Regions from separate parts of the Streptomyces sp. NPDC002776 genome, predicted to be linked through region 2. Evidence: predicted binding sites of a transcription regulator. Region 2 holds the regulator's gene; the other holds the start of a gene.
What was found. The regulator HspR, encoded in region 2, represses chaperone genes until heat shock. The targets are predictions, from matches to a motif close to TTGAGNNNNNNNNNCTCAA.

Region 1 (8,794 bases), on a different contig from region 2:
GGACCGGCTCGTACGGGATCCGCAGCGCCTCGAAGATGTCGTCGTAGAAGCCGTTCTCGCCGAGGAGCAGGTTGGCGACCTGGCGCAGGAACTCGCCGGAGGCGGCGCCCTGGATGACCCGGTGGTCGTAGGTCGACGTGAGCGTCATGACCTTCGAGATGCCGAGCTTGTTCAGCGTGTCCTGGGAGGTGCCCTGGAACTCCGCCGGGTAGTCCATGGAGCCGACGCCCATGATGACCGACTGGCCGGGCATCAGACGCGGGACCGAGTGGACGGTGCCGAGGCCGCCGGGGTTGGTCAGGGAGACCGTGACGCCGGAGAAGTCGTCCATCGTCAGCTTGCCGTCGCGGGCGCGGCGGACGATGTCCTCGTAGGCCTGCCAGAACTCGAAGAAGTTCAGCGTCTCGGCCTTCTTGATCGCCGCGACGACCAGCTGGCGGTCGCCGTTGGGCTTGACCAGGTCGATGGCGAGGCCGAGGTTGACGTGCGCCGGCTTGATCAGCGTCGGCTTGCCGTCCTTCTCGCCGAACGCGTAGTTCATCGCCGGCATGGCCTTGATGGCCTGCACCATCGCGTAGCCGATCAGGTGCGTGAAGGAGATCTTCCCGCCCCGGGCCCGCTTGAGGTGGTTGTTGATGACGATGCGGTTGTCGAAGAGCAGCTTCACCGGGACCGCGCGCACGGACGTGGCCGTGGGCAGCTCCAGCGAGGCGTTCATGTTCTTCACGACCGCGGCGGCCGGGCCGCGCAGCGGCACCAGCTCGGGGCCCTCCGGGGCCGCGGCGGCCGGAGCGGCCTTCGCGGCGGCCGGCTTGGCGGCGGCGGGCTTGGCGGCAGCCGGAGCGGCAGCCGGAGCTGGGGCCTGGGCGGGCGCGGCGGGCGCCGGCGCGGCAGGCGCGGCGGCGGCCGGCTGCGGGGCCGCTGGAGCCGGAGCCGCGGGAGCGGCCTGAGCCGGAGCCGCGGGGGCGGCCGGAGCGGATGCGGCGGGCGCGGCGGTCTCCGCGACCGCGTTGCCCGCCGGAGCCGGGGCGGCAGGCGACCCCGGCTTGTAGTCGGCGAAGAAGTCCCACCAGGCGCGGTCTACCGAATTCGGGTCCTGGAGGTACTGCTGATAGATCTCGTCGACGAGCCACTCATTGGGACCGAACGCGGCAGCGGGGTTCTTGCCCGCTTGGTCGGTGTCGGTCGAGATGCTCGAGTTACTGGGGGACTGTGGCGACACGGCGGCAACCGCCCTCTTCCGCTTCACAAGGTGATGGACAGCGGGAATAAAGGCTACGCCTCCCTGGCGGGGAAGGTCAGTCCGGGCCCGTTCATCGTCGCGTAAGTCACATCGGAGAGCGTGTTTCGCGCTGGGAAATGGCGGGAAACAAGCGTGGTTCCGCTTGCTCGGGGATGCGTCGATACCGGCCTGACGCGCCGACGGCGCGGGCCTCTGCCTGATCACACGTGTCCGGCTGCCCGAACGCCCGTGGATCTTGTGGCTCCGGTTCGAACCCTACGTCAACTCGACGCGGATGGCAGTCCCGGAAGAGTGACAAGAATCCGGCAACCCCGCTCGGATTCGGCCACTCCGATCCGGCCGCCGTGCAGATCCACCGCCCAGCGGGCGATGGCCAGGCCCAGACCCGTACCGCCGTCGCTGCCCGGACCGTGCGGCGCGGACACCGCGCCGCGGTTGAACCGCTCGAACACCCGGTGCCACTCCGACTTCGGGATGCCGGGGCCCTCGTCCAGCACCTCCAGCTCCAGCGACTCGGGCCATTGCCCGCGCCGGGCCTTCACCGTCACACGCCCGTGCGCGGGGCTGTGCTTGACCGCGTTGTCGATGAGATTCGCCACCACTTGGTGGATGCGCTCGGGGTCCGCGTGCGCGGTCAGCTCCGGCGGCGAGACGTCGAGGTGCAGATGGACGTCCGTACGGGTGTGGCCGCCCGAGCCCGAGGCGATCCCCGCGCGCGTGGAGGCGACCATGTTGGCCTCCTTCAGCACCCCGGACAGATAGGGCCACACCTCGAACCGGCGCTTCTTCAGCGGTACGACGCCGTTGTCGAGGCGGGACAGGTCCATCAGCGTCTCGACCAGGCGGCCCAGGCGCTCCGTCTGCTTCAGCGCGGTGCGCATGGTCTCGGGGTCGGCCTCGGTGACCCCGTCGACGATGTTCTCCAGCACCGCGCGCAGGCCCGCGATGGGGGTGCGCAGCTCGTGCGAGACGTTCGCCACCAGCTCCTTGCGCTGCTGGTCCTGGGCCTCCAGCTCGTCGGCCATGACATTGATCGTCTCGGCCAGGTCACCCAGCTCGTCCCGGCGGTTCTCGCGCACCCGGCGGGAGTAGTCGCCGTGCGAGATCGAACGGGCCACCGTGTTCATCTCGTCCAGCGGCGCGGTGAGCGAGTGTGCCACGAACTGGGTGATGAGCAGGGTGGCGATCATCGAGAAGACGGTGATGAAGCGCAGCTCCGTCTTGGTCTGCACCGCGATCATCGACAGACCGGTGGTGATCAGCACCGAGATGACGACCAGCGCGCCCAGCTTGGTCTTGATCGAGAACGGACGTACGCCGCCCCAGGGCTCCCTGGGGCCTCTCCGCGCGGCCGGCCCGTCGCTCATGGCGTCGGGGTCTCCAGGGCGTAGCCCACGCCGTGCACGGTACGGATGCGCTCGGCGCCGATCTTCCGGCGCAGCGCCTTGATGTGGCTGTCGACGGTCCGGGTGCCGGAGGCGTCCGCCCAGTCCCACACCTCCGCGAGCAGCTGCTCACGGGAGAGCACCGCGCGCGGGGTGTTCGCCAGGCACACCAGGAGGTCGAACTCGGTGGGCGTCAGGTGGACGTCCTCGCTGCGCACCCGCACCCGGCGCTGCGCGTGGTCGATCTCCAGCTCGCCGAGGCGCAGGATGCCGCTGCGCGGGGTGGAGGCGGCGATCGCGGCCCGCTCCACGCGGCGCAGCAGCACATGGACGCGGGCGGCCAGCTCGCGCATCGAGAACGGCTTGGTCATGTAGTCGTCGGCGCCGACGCCGAGTCCGACCAGCATGTCGGTCTCGTCGTCGCGCGCGGTGAGCATCAGCACCGGGACCGGGCGCTGCGCCTGGACGCGACGGCAGACCTCCAGACCGTCGAAGCCCGGCAGCATGATGTCGAGGATCAGCAGGTCGGGCTGCCAGGCCTCCGCCGTGTCGACGGCCGAGGGCCCGTCGCCCGCGGTCTGCACGAGGAATCCCTCGGCGCGCAGGCGGGCCGCGATGGCGTCCACGATGGTCGGATCGTCCTCTACCACCAGCACCCGGCGCTGTGCGCCGGGTGTCGCCGTCGTGCCGTTGTGGGAGGTGTGTGTCTGCTCCATCGCCCGCCCCTGAAGTTGCTTTCCGGAATCCGTGGGGTGATCCGTTTGTCTGGCACATGCCTGCGCATGCTTGCGATTGACGCTTGAATGATCCGCGCCAGGGCAGCAGCGTACGGGGAGTCGCCGCAGCTCGGCTATCCAGGTCCGACGGCGAGGTGCACGACGTCGGGAACGCCCCGGGCAACGGGGATCTCTTCGGTACGCACCTGATTGAACCCGGCATTCCGCAAGGTTTCTTCGAATTCCGGAGAGGGCTGCGCGGACCACACGGCCAGCACCCCGCCGGGGCTCAAAACCCTTGCACAGCTTGCCAGTCCGGCCACCGAGTACAGGCCCTGGTTGCCCTCCGTGACCGTCCAGCCGGGGCCGTTGTCGATGTCCAGACACAGCGCGTCGAACGTGTCGGATGTCTCATTGACGTAGGGGAGGAGATCCGTTTCGAGGATCTCGGTCCGCGGGTCCGCGCAGGCCTGTGCGGTGAGGTCGCGGAGAGGTCCGGTGCGGTGCCAGTCGATGACGGCGGGCTCGCGTTCGACGACCGTGATCCGCCCCCAGCGGGGATCGGCGGCGGCGTGTGCGAGCGAGAACCCCACGCCGAGACCTCCGATCAGCACCCTCGGTCGAGGTCTGCCGTCGAGGGCGTCCCGGGCCGCGTCCACGAGCAGCCGCTCGGAGCGGCCGTCGGAAGTGTCCATGAGGAAACAGCCGTTGGCGATGATCTGCAGCAGGTCACCGTGCCGGCGCAACACGACCTCGCCATGCGGGCCTTCGCGACGGTCCAGGACTTCGGGGATGTCGTACGAAGCGGGCATCCCCTCATCTTGGCAGCTCCGGCCTCGTCGGCGGTGATCGCTCACAGCGAACGGAGGTCGGGGAACATTCAAGCTTTCCCGAGCATTGAGTCGGCATAGCTCAACTTGACTGCCGAAGGGGAGATCATGGCATCGACGTCCACACCGCTCACCCTGCCTGTGCTGCCGCTCGATGACGAGGTCGTGCTGCCCGGAATGGTGGTCCCGCTGGATCTGAACGACGCCGATGTACGCGCCGCCGTGGAGGCGGCCCAAGCGGCCGCCGGATCCGAGCCGGGCAAGCCACGGGTGCTGCTGGTTCCGCGCATCGACGGCACGTACGCGAGCACCGGCGTGCTCGGCACGGTGGAGCAGGTGGGCCGGCTCGCCGACGGTGACCCGGGGGCCCTGATCCGCGGCCGCGACCGCGTGCGGATCGGCGCCGGGACCACCGGTCCCGGCGCCGCCCTGTGGGTCGAGGGCACCCGGATCGACGACAGCGCCCCCGACCCGCTGCCGGGGCAGGTCACCGAATTGGTGAAGGAGTACAAGGCGCTCGCCACCGCATGGCTGCGCAAGCGCGGCGCCTGGCAGGTCGTGGACCGGGTCCAGGCCATCGACGACGTATCCGCGCTCGCCGACAACTCCGGGTACTCGCCGTTCCTCACCACCGAACAGAAGGTGGCGCTGCTGGAGACCGCCGACCCGGTCGCCCGCCTCAAGCTCGCCACCCAGCAACTGCGTGACCACCTCGCCGAGCAGGACGTCGCCGAGACCATCGCCAAGGACGTCCAGGAAGGCGTCGACAAGCAGCAGCGCGAGTTCCTGCTGCGGCGCCAGCTGGAGGCCGTGCGCAAGGAGCTGCGCGAGCTGAACGGCGAGGCGGAGGGCGAGGAGTCCGACGACTACCGCGCCCGCGTCGAGGCCGCCGACCTGCCGGAGAAGGTCCGCGAGGCGGCCCTGAAGGAGGTCGACAAGCTGGAGCGGTCCAGCGACCAGTCGCCCGAGGGCTCCTGGATCCGGACCTGGCTCGACACGGTCCTCGAACTGCCCTGGAACGAACGGACCGAGGACGCCTACGACATCCAGGGCGCGAAGTCCGTCCTGGACGCCGAGCACGCGGGCCTGGAGGACGTGAAGGAGCGGATCACCGAGTACCTCGCGGTGCGCAAGCGCCGCAACGACCGGGGGCTCGGTGTCGTCGGCGGCCGGCGCGGCGGTGCCGTACTGGCTCTCGTCGGCCCGCCCGGCGTCGGCAAGACCTCGCTCGGGGAGTCGGTCGCCCACGCCATGGGGCGCAAGTTCGTGCGCGTGGCCCTCGGCGGTGTCCGGGACGAGGCGGAGATCCGCGGTCACCGGCGTACGTACGTCGGCGCGCTGCCCGGCCGGATCGTGCGGGCGATCAAGGAGGCCGGGTCGATGAACCCGGTGGTCCTGCTCGACGAGATCGACAAGGTGGGCTCCGACTTCCGCGGCGACCCGGCGGCGGCGCTGCTGGAGGTCCTGGACCCGGCGCAGAACCACACCTTCCGCGACCACTACCTGGAGGTCGAACTCGACCTCAGCGACGTGGTGTTCCTCGCCACGGCCAACGTCCTGGAGGCCATCCCGGAGGCCCTGCTCGACCGTATGGAGCTGGTCCGCCTCGACGGCTACACCGAGGACGAGAAGGTCGTCATCGCCCGCGACCACCTGCTGCCGCGCCAGCTGGAGCGGGCCGGTCTGGACCGGGACGAGGTGACCCTGGACGAGAGCGCGCTGCGCCGGCTCGCCGGTGAGTACACGCGCGAGGCGGGCGTGCGCAACCTGGAGCGCTCGGTCGCGAGGCTGCTGCGCAAGGTCGCGGCCCAGCACGAACTGGGCGAGCGGGAGCTGCCGTTCACCGTGACGGACGGCGATCTGCGCGGTCTGATCGGGCGCCCGCACCACGTGCCCGAGTCGGCCCAGGACCCGGCGGAACGCCGTACGGCGGTCCCCGGTGTGGCGACCGGCCTCGCGGTGACCGGTGCCGGCGGTGACGTGCTGTTCGTGGAGGCGTCCCTGGCCGACCCGGAGACGGGCGCGGCGGGGCTGACGCTGACCGGGCAGCTCGGTGACGTGATGAAGGAGAGCGCCCAGATCGCCCTGTCCTTCCTCCGCTCGCACGGCGCCGAGCTGGAACTGCCGGTGGCCGATCTGAAGGACCGGGGTGTGCACATCCACTTCCCGGCGGGCGCGGTCCCGAAGGACGGGCCCAGCGCGGGCATCACGATGACGACGGCGCTCGCCTCGCTGCTGTCGGGCCGGCTGGTCCGCACGGACGTGGCGATGACGGGGGAGGTGTCCCTGACCGGGCGGGTCCTGCCGATCGGCGGGGTGAAGCAGAAGCTGCTGGCCGCGCACCGGGCGGGCGTCACGACGGTGATCATCCCCAAGCGCAACGAGCCGGACCTGGACGACGTGCCCGCCGAGGTCCTCGACAAGCTCGACGTGCACGCCGTCACGGACGTACGGCAGGTGCTCGACCTGGCCCTGTCCCCGGCCACGGCCGGAGCGCGGGCGGAGGTTCCGGCGGCGGCGTGACGGACGCTGCCGGACGAAGGCGAGGGCCCGGCTCCTGAGAGGGAGGCCCGGGCCTTCGTCGTGCGCTCAGCCGTGGGCGAGGGCCTGGACCCGGTCCAGGGCCCCGTTGAACCTGTCGTGGTCGCCGACCGTCGGGCCGGTCGAGGTGTACTGCCACATGGTGTGGTGGCTCCAGCCGGCCGGCAGCGTCCCCACCGTCGCCGCGTACCGCGCGATCCACAGCGGGTTGCTGGCGCCGAAACCGGCGTAGTTGCCCGTGCACTGGGTCCACCAGCTCGTCGCCGTGTAGATGACCGCGTTCCGGCCCGTGCGCGCCTTGTACTGGTTCAGGAAGTCGCGGATCCAGGTGACCATGGCGCTCGGGGTCTTGCCGTAGCAGGCCGCGCCGTACGGGTTCCACTCGATGTCGAGGGCGCCGGGGAGGGTCCTGCCGTCGCGGGACCAGCCGCCGCCGTGGTCGACGAAGTAGTCGGCCTGGGTTGCGCCGGACGTGGTGTCCGGGGTGGCGAAGTGGTAGGCGCCGCGGATCATGCCGACGGTGTGGGAGCCGTTGTACTGCTGGGTGTAGTAGGGGTTCGTGTAGTACGTGCCTTCCGTGGCCTTCGCGTAGGCCCACTTCACGCCGCTGCTCCAGAGGGTCGACCAGGCCACGTCGCCCTGGTGGGAGGAGACGTCGACGCCTTCCGTCTGGCTGGCGCGGGTGTCCCCGGGCAGGCCGTGGACGCCGTCGTGGGCCGGGACGCCCATGCCCATGTGGGCGGAGCCCCGGGCAGGAGTGTCGGGGCCGGCCGGGGAGCCGGGCTCGGCGGAGGTGGGGGCGGCGCATGTCAGGGACAGCGCGGTGAGCAGGAGGGCCGTGAGGCTGAGGCGGAGCAGTCCGGGTCTGTGCACACGCACAGCCTGCCTCCGAAGGCTCGGTGGCGCTCGGCGGAGAGACCTGGGACGCGGCGGCACGCGACGCCTCGGCGTTGGCCTGTTGTTGGTCCGCCGTCGGACAATGCTGGCGTGGGCATGCCAGTCGGATGTCCGGGGGCTGGGGGCTGCCGTTGGTCTACGCCTGAGAAATACTGACGGAGCTGCGGCGATGACGGCATGTGACGGAAACTTTCAGAACTGGGAAACCGAGGCAGGGGCTGACGTGCGCGAAGACGGAAACGGCGACGGACGTCGAGTCGGATCCGGGGTGTCCGCGGGGATGCCGGGGCGTGGCGTGGACCAGCCCGAGTTCCTTTCCCTGGAGCGGGAGTTGACCGTACTGCTGCGGCGGGCACGGGCCAGCCAGGGCGAGATGGCCCGCGAGGTCCATCCGGACCTGGAGTCGGCGGCCTACGGGCTGCTGATCCGCCTCGACGAGTGCGGGCAGCAACGGGCGACGGAACTCGCGGCGTACATCGGCGTCGGCAAGGCCACCATGTCCCGCCAGCTGCGCGCCCTGGAGGACCTCGGCCTGGTCGCCCGCGAGCCCGACCCCGCGGACGGGCGGGCCTGGCTGGTCCACCTCACCGAGGAGGGCCGCGGCCGGGTGAGCAAGGTACGCAACGCCCGCCGAGCCCGCTACGCCCGCCGTCTCTCCGGCTGGGACCCCAAAGAGGTCGCGGAACTGGCCCGCCTGCTGAACCAGCTGAACGAGGAAATGGAGGGCCAGGGCTGACACCCCGGCACGCCTGCGCCCCGCGCCGAGACCCGGGCCCGCCTCGCGCCTCCGACGTGGGGCAGGCCCGCCCGCGGCGTCGCTTCCAGACCCGGCCGCGCCTTCGGCACCAGACCACAGGCCCTGGCCCGCCGCCCGTATCGAGGCTCCCTCTGGCGTCGTGTCGAGGGTCTGCTGCCACCGGTGTCGAGGCTCGCCCCGGCGTTGGATCTGCCTCGCTGCCGGTATCGGGGCTCGCCTCCCGGCGTCGGGTCCGCCTCGCCTCCGGCGTCCTGTCGAGGGTCTGCTCGCCGGAAGGGGCTTGCCTTGCTGTCGGTGTCGGCGCTTGCCCTCGCGTCGGGTCTGCCCCGCCTCCGGCGTCGTGTCGAGGTGCCTGCTGCCCGGAAGGGGCCCGGCCCGCTGCCGGTGTCGAGGCTTGCCCCCCGGTGTCGGGTCCGCCTCGCCTC
Region 2 (8,794 bases):
TTGATGACACCGCCGGCCATGCCGTCGTTGGCGGAGTAGACGGCCGCGATGTTGGCGGCGCCGATCTCCTCGATCGCCTCGGCCATGTTGGCCTCGGCGTTCTCCGGCTTCCAGTCCTTGGTGTCGTAGGACTTGGCGATCGTCACCTGGCCCTGGAGCTCGGAGAGCGCGCCCGCCTTGAACTGCTTGGCGTTCGGGTCGGTGGGCGAGCCGTTCATCATGACGATCTTCGTCGAGGTGTCGACGTCACCGCCGAGCTCGGCCATCAGGGAGCGGCCCTGCACCTCGCCGACGAGTTCGTTGTCGAAGGAGATGTACGCGTCGATCGGGCCCTCGGCCAGGCGGTCGTAGGCGATGACCGGGATGCCGGCGTCCTTGGCCTTCTGCACGTCGGTGGCGATGGCCTGGGAGTCCACCGCGTCCAGCAGGATGACGTCGACCTCGTCGTCGATCATCTTCTGCATCTGCCGGCTCTGATTGGCGGCGCTGGCGTCGGCGTTGGCGTACGCGACCTGGCCCTTGTTGTCGGTGAGCTCGGCCACCTTGGCCCGGATGATGGGGTGGTCGAACTTGTCGTAGCGGGTGTTGGCCTTCTCCGGCAGGAGGAGACCCACCGTGATGTCGTTCCCCTTGGTCGGGCTCGCGTCGGCGCTGTCTCCCGTCACTCCCAGGGCGCCGCAGGCGGAGAGCGAGAGGGCCATCGAGGACGCGGCCAGACATATGGCGGTACGACGCATTGGGGAGCTCACTTCTGGTGCCTTCCGGACGAGGGCGCAGCATTGCGACCCAGGTGACTGAAAAGCCAACGCGGCGGTGCCATCCCGCGTCAAGCGGAATCACTTAACGAGTGCGCAACGCCACGCTCCGCTTGGCTTGTGAAGGTATGGCGGAACCCCCTCCAAACAGCCGTTACGACCCCTCCGTACAACCAACCCGCCTCCTCGCGGGTCGTGATCACGACAGCCGTCCCATGGCTGCCCTACCTCAGAGGACCGAATGAACCCAGCCAGAAGCACGGCCGCCGCGACCGTGCTCGCCACCGCGGCGGGCCTGCTCGCCGCCGTCGTCACCCCCGCCTCCGCGGCGGTCAGTTGCACCTCCCCCGTCTTCAAGCGGACGTTCTACGCGAACACCACCTTCTCCGGCACCCCGAAGAAGACGGACTGCGACAGCGTGATCGACCAGAACTGGGGCACGGGCGCCCCCGCGTCCGGGCTGCCGTCGAACAACTTCGGCGTCCGCTGGACCGTGACCCGGGACTTCGGCTCCGGGGGGCCGTTCACCCTCAGCGCCTCCGGCCTCGACGGCATCCGGGTCTACCTGGACCCCGGCACCGAGAACGCCCGCAAGATCAGCCTGTGGACGAACACCTCCACCACCGTCTCCAAGACCGTCGACGTCACCATCCCCAAGGGCAAGCACACCCTGCGCGTCGACTACGTCAACTGGACCGGCTCCGCCAAGGTCAAGTTCGCCTACACACCCCGCACTTCGGCGAGCGTCGACAAGGTCGGCCCGCTCACCCCGGCGGGCGCCGCGGCGACGTACGACCAGACCACCGGCAAGGCGAAGGTGACCTGGGCGAAGAACAAGGAGATGGACCTCGCGGGGTACCGGATCTACCGGCGCGCCAAGGGCGGTGCGTATCCCGGCACTCCGCTGGCGACGACGACGTCGACGTCGTACACCGACTCGACCCTCCCCGTGACCGGGGCCGCCTACGAGTACGCCGTCCACGCCTACGACAAGGCAGGGAACGTGTCGCCGAAGACCGCTTCCCTCGCCGTCACGACGGCCGACCGGACGGCGCCCGGTGTGCCGGGCGGGCTGAGCACCGCTTCCGAGATGGACGGGCTCCGGGTCAGGTGGACCACCGTCACGGGAGCTGCCTCCTACCGGGTGTACCGGGCGGCGACGGCGGACGGGACGTACACGCGGGTCGGCGGCACTGCCGAGGGCTCCTTCGTGGACTCCTCGACCGAGGAGGACGCCACCTACTACTACCGGGTGAGCTCGCTCGACGCGGCAGGAAACGAGTCCGCACGGTCCGCGGCCGTCAGCGGCGAGGGCCCGGACCTCACCCCGCCGTCCGCGGTGACCGGGGTGACCGTCGTCCCGACCGAGTACGGCTTCCACGTCAGCTGGGACCCCAATCCCACGCCCGATCTGGCGCGTTACGTCGTCCGCCGGGGTGAGCTGTGGGGCGACGAGGAGGAGCGCGTGTGTTCCCTCTACCCGGGCTACTACGTGTCCGCCGGCACCACCTCGTACGAGTACGAGACCGTCCCGGACGGTGAGGAGTCCTGCTTCATCGTCGACGCCGTGGACGACGACGGGAACTCGTCCTTCCAGTGGACCGGCGAGGCGCAGATCGTCGTCGCCACCGAACTGGACCTGACGACACCCGACTCGGCGCCATGAGAGAACCGGCATGAGAAAACCGGGCCCACCGCGGTGGGCCCGGTTCCTTCGTGCGCTTGCGTGCCGCGGTCAGTCCGACTGCTGCCGCTTGGGCCGCCACACCACCAGCGCGCTGGTCTGCTGGACCTCCTGATACGGCACCAGGTCGCGGCGGTACGACGCGTGCACCGCGGCTTCCCGCTGCTGCATCGCCGTGGCCGCGCCGTCCAGGGCCGACTGGAGTTCGGCGACCCGGTTCTGCAGGGCCGCCACCTGGTTCTCCAGCTCGATGATCCGCTTGATGCCGGCCAGGTTGATGCCCTCGTCCTGCGACAACTGCTGCACCTGGCGGAGCAGTTCGATGTCGCGGGCCGAGTAGCGCCTGCCCCGTCCGGCGGTGCGGTCCGGGGAGACGAGGCCGAGCCGGTCGTACTGGCGCAGCGTCTGCGGGTGCAGACCGGAGAGCTGGGCCGCCACCGAGATGACGTAGACCGGGGTCTCCTCGGTCAGCTCATACGGGTTGCGTCGACGGCCGTCCATCTGGCATCAAGCTCCCTTCGCGGACTGGAACAGCTCCGCCCGCGGATCCTCACCCGCGGTCGCCTCGCGATACGCCTCCAGTGCGTCCCGAGCCTTCCCCGTCAGGTCCTTCGGGACACTCACCTCGACGGTGACCAGCAGGTCCCCGCGGGTGCCGTCCTTGCGGACCGCGCCCTTGCCCCGGGCCCGCATGGTGCGGCCGTTGGGGGTGCCGGGCGGCAGCTTCAGGGTGACCGGCGGTCCGCCCAGGGTGGGCACCCTGACCTCGCCGCCGAGGGCCGCCTCCGGATACGTCACCGGGACGGTCACCGTGAGGTTGTCGCCCTTGCGGCCGAACACCGGGTGGGTGTCCACATGCACCGTGACGTACAGGTCTCCGGCCGGGCCGCCCCGCTCGCCGGGCGCGCCCTTGCCGCGCAGCCGGATGCGCTGGTTGTCGCTCACCCCGGCCGGGATGCGCACCTGCATGGTCCGCGACGACTTCGCGCGACCGCTGCCCTTGCAGATCTCGCAGGGGGTCTCCGCGATCAGACCGCGGCCCTTGCAGTCCGGGCAGGGGTCGGTCAGCGAGAAACCGCCGCCGGAGCCCCGGGCCACCTGTCCGGTGCCGACACAGGTCGGGCACACCCGCGGGTTGCCGTTCTTGTCGCCGGTGCCCGAACAGGCCTTGCACGGAGACTGCGAGGACATCCTGAGGGGCACGGTCGCGCCCTCGATCGCCTCGGTGAAGGTGAGCGTGACCTCGGTGTCGATGTCCTGGCCGCGCCTGGGCTGGACCCGGGTGGTACCCGAGCCGCCCCGGTTGAACAGGCCCCCGAAGACGTCACCGAGTCCGCCGCCGAAGCCGCCGGCTCCCTGGCCGCCCTGGGCGGCGCCGCCGAAGAGGTCGCCCAGGTCGAAGTTGAACGAGCCGCCGCCCGCTCCCGGCCCCGGACGGAACCCGCCGTTGCCGAAGAGGGCGCGGGCCTCGTCGTACTCCTTGCGCTTCTTGGGGTCGCCGAGGATGTCGTTGGCCTCGGAGATCTCCTTGAAGCGCTCCTCGGCCTTGGTGTTGCCCTTGTTGGCGTCCGGGTGGTACTCGCGGGCGAGTTTGCGGTACGCCTTCTTGATCTCGGCCTCGGTGGCGTCCTTGGGGACGCCGAGGACCTTGTAGTAGTCCTTCTCGATGAAGTCCTTGGTGCTCATCCCCGACGTCCCTCCTTCCCGTGATCAGCCCTCTTCAGAGCTGCTGTCCTTCTCCTCGCCGGCCTCGGACGCCTCCTCGGCCTTCACCGTCTGCGCGCCCGGCTGCGGTTCGGCGACGGCCACCCGCGCGGGGCGGATGGTGCGCTCGCCGATGCGATACCCCGGCTGGAGGATCGCGACGCAGGTCGTCTCGGTGACATCCGGCGCGTAGCTGTGCATCAGGGCCTCGTGGATCGTCGGGTCGAAGGGCTCGCCCTCCTTGCCGAACTGCTGCAGACCCATCTTCGCCGCGACGGTCTCCAGCGACTCCGCGACGGACTTGAAGCCGCCGACGAGCTCGCCGTGTTCCCGGGCGCGGCCGATGTCGTCGAGCACCGGGAGGAGTTCGGTCAGGAGGTTCGCGACGGCGATCTCCCGCACCGTGATCCGGTCCCGCTCCACGCGGCGGCGGTAGTTCTGGAACTCGGCCTGGAGCCGCTGGAGGTCCGCGGTGCGCTCTTCGAGCGCCTTGCGTACCTGGTCCAGCTGGGCCGTCAGACCGGCGATCTGGTTTGCGTCCCCGGCCGGGGCCGCCCCCTCGTCGTCCGACGGGGTGGCGGCCTGCGGCTCGGCGTCGTCGGGGGTCGCGCCGGAGGGGACGTCGGGCTTCTCCTCGAAGCCCGGGGTCTCCTCGGTCACGCGGCACCGTCCTTGCGCTCGTCGTCGACGATCTCGGCGTCGACGACATCGTCGTCGGCCTTCGGGGCCTCGTCGCCGGCGGACGCGCCGCCCGCGGCCTGGGCGCCCTGGGCGTCGGCGTACATCGCCTGGCCAAGCTTCTGCGAGACCGCGGCGACCTTCTCGGTGGCGGTGCGGATCTCGGCGATGTCCTCGCCCTTGAGCGCGGCCTTCAGCTCCTCGACGGACGCCTCGACCTCGGTCTTGATCTCGCCCGGGACCTTGTCCTCGTTGTCCTTGAGGAACTTCTCGGTCTGGTAGACGAGCTGCTCGCCCTGGTTGCGGGTCTCGGCGGCCTCGCGGCGCTTGTGGTCCTCCTCCGCGTACTGCTCGGCCTCCTGGCGCATGCGGTCGACCTCGTCCTTCGGCAGCGAGGAGCCGCCGGTGACGGTCATCTTCTGCTCCTTGCCCGTGCCGAGGTCCTTCGCGGTCACGTGCATGATGCCGTTGGCGTCGATGTCGAAGGCGACCTCGATCTGCGGGACGCCGCGCGGGGCGGGCGGCAGACCGGTCAGCTCGAACATCCCGAGCTTCTTGTTGTACGCCGCGATCTCGCGCTCGCCCTGGTAGACCTGGATCTGCACGGACGGCTGGTTGTCCTCGGCCGTCGTGAAGATCTCGGAGCGCTTGGTCGGGATCGTGGTGTTGCGCTCGATCAGCTTGGTCATGATGCCGCCCTTGGTCTCGATGCCGAGGGACAGCGGGGTCACGTCGAGGAGCAGGACGTCCTTGACCTCACCCTTGAGGACACCGGCCTGGAGGGCGGCACCGATGGCGACGACCTCGTCCGGGTTGACGCCCTTGTTGGCCTCGTTGCCACCGGTCAGCTCCTTGACGAGCTCGGCGACGGCCGGCATACGGGTCGAGCCACCGACGAGAACGACGTGGTCGATCTCGGAGAGGGCGATCCCGGCGTCCTTGATGACGTTGTGGAACGGCGTCTTGCAGCGCTCCAGCAGGTCGGCCGTCAGCTGCTGGAACTGAGCCCGGGTGAGCTTCTCGTCCAGGTGCAGCGGGCCCTCGGCGGACGCCGTGATGTAGGGCAGGTTGATCGAGGTCTCGGTGGAGGAGGACAGCTCGATCTTGGCCTTCTCGGCGGCCTCGCGCAGGCGCTGCAGGGCCATCTTGTCCTTGGCGAGGTCCACGCCGTGACCGGACTTGAACTGCTGCACCAGGTAGTCGACGACGCGCTGGTCCCAGTCGTCACCACCGAGGTGGTTGTCGCCGTTGGTGGCCTTTACCTCGACGACGCCGTCACCGATCTCCAGCAGGGACACGTCGAAGGTGCCGCCGCCGAGGTCGAAGACGAGGATCGTCTGGTCGTCCTTGTCGAGGCCGTAGGCGAGCGCCGCCGCGGTCGGCTCGTTGACGATGCGCAGGACGTTCAGACCCGCGATCTCACCGGCCTCCTTGGTGGCCTGGCGCTCGGAGTCGTTGAAGTACGCCGGGACGGTGATGACCGCGTCGGTCACCTTCTCGCCCAGGTAGGCCTCGGCGTCCCGCTTCAGCTTCTGCAGGATGAAGGCGGAGATCTGCTGCGGGTTGAAGGGCTTCCCGTCCAGCTCGATCTTCCAGTCGGTGCCCATGTGGCGCTTCACGGACCGGATGGTCCGGTCCACGTTGGTGACCGCCTGACGCTTGGCCACCTCGCCGACGAGCACTTCGCCGTTCTTCGCGAAGGCGACGACGGACGGCGTGGTCCTGGCGCCCTCGGCGTTGGTGATGACGGTGGGCTCGCCGCCCTCCAGAACGCTGACGACGGAGTTAGTCGTGCCCAGGTCGATGCCGACCGCACGTGCCATGGTTGATCCTCCAGCTGACTTGAGTGGAACGGACTCAAGTGTGCATGACCCGCCCCTCCCGGTCAACAGACCTGAGTCACCAGGGCTCAACTCTTATCCGTTCCTTACACGCAACTGCGGCCTGACCTGCATGGACGCCGTGGGACGAGGGCGCGCCCGCTTGACTTTCAGCAGCAGGAGTACGGCGAGCAAGGCGACGCCGCCCACCCACAGCGCCGCCGACGCGGCGATCCACCCCAGGTGCACCAGCACCCCGACGAGTACTCCACCGAAGGCGCCCGCACCGAGGAAGACGGCCGCCCCCTGCGCGGTGAGCCCGAGCCGCCGCAGCCGGTGGGCGAGATGGTCGGGCCCGCCGCGCAGCACCGGCCGCCCGGCGAGCCGGCGCGCCGCGACCACCAGGACGACGTCGGCGCTCGCGACGGCGGTGAGGGCGAAGAGCGCCCCCGCGCTGGCGGAGCCCTCGTACCCGGCGCGGGTCAGCACGGCCGCCGAGGCGAGCAGGAACCCGGTGAACAGGGAGCCGCAGGCGCCGAGTCCCACGCGCGCGGGGGGCCAGTTGTGCATGAGGAACCCGGTGAGCGCGGCGGCCAGCACGCTCAGCAGCACCGCGAGCCCGTCCATCACCTCGGCCGCCGCACAGACGCCCACCCCGAAGGCGGTGACCACGGCCACGGTGCCGGCGAGCGCGTCCGCGTGATCGAGCGACCGGAAGGCGAGCGTCACGCCCACGATCCAGCCGACGGCGGCCAGACCGCCCAGCACCCCGGTCTCCTCGTACGGCACCGCACAGGCCGCCGCCAGGGCCGTACCGCCCACCAGGAACCGCGCCTTGACCCGCCGCACGTCGGCGACCAGGCCGAGCGCGGCGACCGCCGCGGCCGCGACGAGCAGCCGGGCGATGTCCGAGCCGAGGGGAGCGAAGCCCGTCCGGTCGCCGGTCACCGCGACCAGACAGGTGACGAGCACGACGGCCACACCGCCGCCCAGCGGCAGGGCCCGCCGGCACCGCCGGTCCAGCAGCCCCAGGCGCAGGAAGGGAGCCCGGACCAGGGCAGTGAGGACGGCGGAGAGGAGCAGGGCGGCGGTGGCGGCGGCGATCCCGTAGAGCACGGCTCTAAATTAGTGCCATATGTACTAATTTGGCGTGAATAACACGATCGGTTCTTAAGGCAACCCTCAGCGACACAGATCACCGAGGCGCTGACTACAGTGCGACGGAGGATGGGGGTAGTCTCAGACGGACTGCATAAGTTACCGCTTAGTAATACCGCTAAGTGTCCTCCCCGAAGAAGCTCGCAGGCCCGAGGAGCCCCGAAATGCAACTCGCCGCGATCATCGTGTCGATGGTCCTCATGGCAGTCGGCGTCGCCCTGTTCGGCCGTGCCATCCTGCAGATCGTCCGCTTCATGATGCTCGGCCAGCCGCTCCCGGCGGGGGCCCGGACCGACGACCCCGTCCTGCGGACCGTCACCGTGGCCAAGGAGTTCCTCGGCCACACCCGGATGAACCGCTGGGGCGTCGTCGGCGTCGCGCACTGGTTCGTGGCGATCGGCTTCTACACGCTGCTGCTGACCATCGTGAACGCCATCGGCCAGCTCTTCCAGGCCGACTGGCTGCTGCCGGTCATCGGCGAATGGGCGCCGTACAACGTCTTCGTCGAGTTCATCGGCACCATGACGGTCCTCGGCATCCTGGTGCTGATCGTCATCCGGCAGCTGTCGCGGCCGGGCAAGGCGGGCCGCAAGTCCCGGTTCGCGGGCTCCAACACGGGCCAGGCGTACTTCGTCGAGGCGGTCATCCTCACCGTCGGCGTCTGCATCTTCATGCTGCACGCGCTCGAGGGCGCCCAGCACCACGTGGACAGCTACGAGGCCTCGTTCTTCATCTCGTACCCCGTGGTCTCCGCCCTGGAGGGCCTGGACCTCTCCACGCTCCAGAACCTCACCTACTTCTTCGCGGCCCTGAAGATCGCGGCCTCCTTCATCTGGATGATCACGGTCGCCCTGAAGACCGACATGGGCGTGGCCTGGCACCGCTTCCTGGCCTTCCCGAACATCTGGTTCAAGCGCAACGCCGACGGCGCCACCTCGCTGGGCGCGCTGCTGCCGATGACCTCCGGCGGCAAGCCGATCGACTTCACCGACCCC

Region 1: the regulator HspR is predicted to act here: its motif matches at 4,242-4,260, upstream of lon (endopeptidase La).

The regions. Positions count from the first base shown of each region.
Region 1 covers NZ_JBSFVG010000001.1:33,251-42,044, reverse strand. The annotation lists gene ACWD11_RS00190 (multifunctional oxoglutarate decarboxylase/oxoglutarate dehydrogenase thiamine pyrophosphate-binding subunit/dihydrolipoyllysine-residue succinyltransferase subunit) at 1-1,222, opposite strand, end outside; gene ACWD11_RS00185 (sensor histidine kinase) at 1,504-2,610, opposite strand; gene ACWD11_RS00180 (response regulator transcription factor) at 2,607-3,344, opposite strand; gene ACWD11_RS00175 (spermine/spermidine synthase domain-containing protein) at 3,479-4,156, opposite strand; gene lon (endopeptidase La) at 4,283-6,697, shown strand; gene ACWD11_RS00165 (lysozyme) at 6,764-7,594, opposite strand; gene ACWD11_RS00160 (MarR family winged helix-turn-helix transcriptional regulator) at 7,836-8,348, shown strand.
Region 2 covers NZ_JBSFVG010000003.1:269,168-277,961, reverse strand. The annotation lists gene ACWD11_RS08855 (sugar ABC transporter substrate-binding protein) at 1-737, opposite strand, end outside; gene ACWD11_RS08850 (PA14 domain-containing protein) at 997-2,421, shown strand; gene ACWD11_RS08845 (heat shock protein transcriptional repressor HspR) at 2,491-2,940, opposite strand; gene dnaJ (molecular chaperone DnaJ) at 2,947-4,125, opposite strand; gene grpE (nucleotide exchange factor GrpE) at 4,150-4,803, opposite strand; gene dnaK (molecular chaperone DnaK) at 4,800-6,644, opposite strand; gene ACWD11_RS08825 (MraY family glycosyltransferase) at 6,738-7,757, opposite strand; gene ACWD11_RS08820 ((Fe-S)-binding protein) at 7,964-8,794, shown strand, end outside.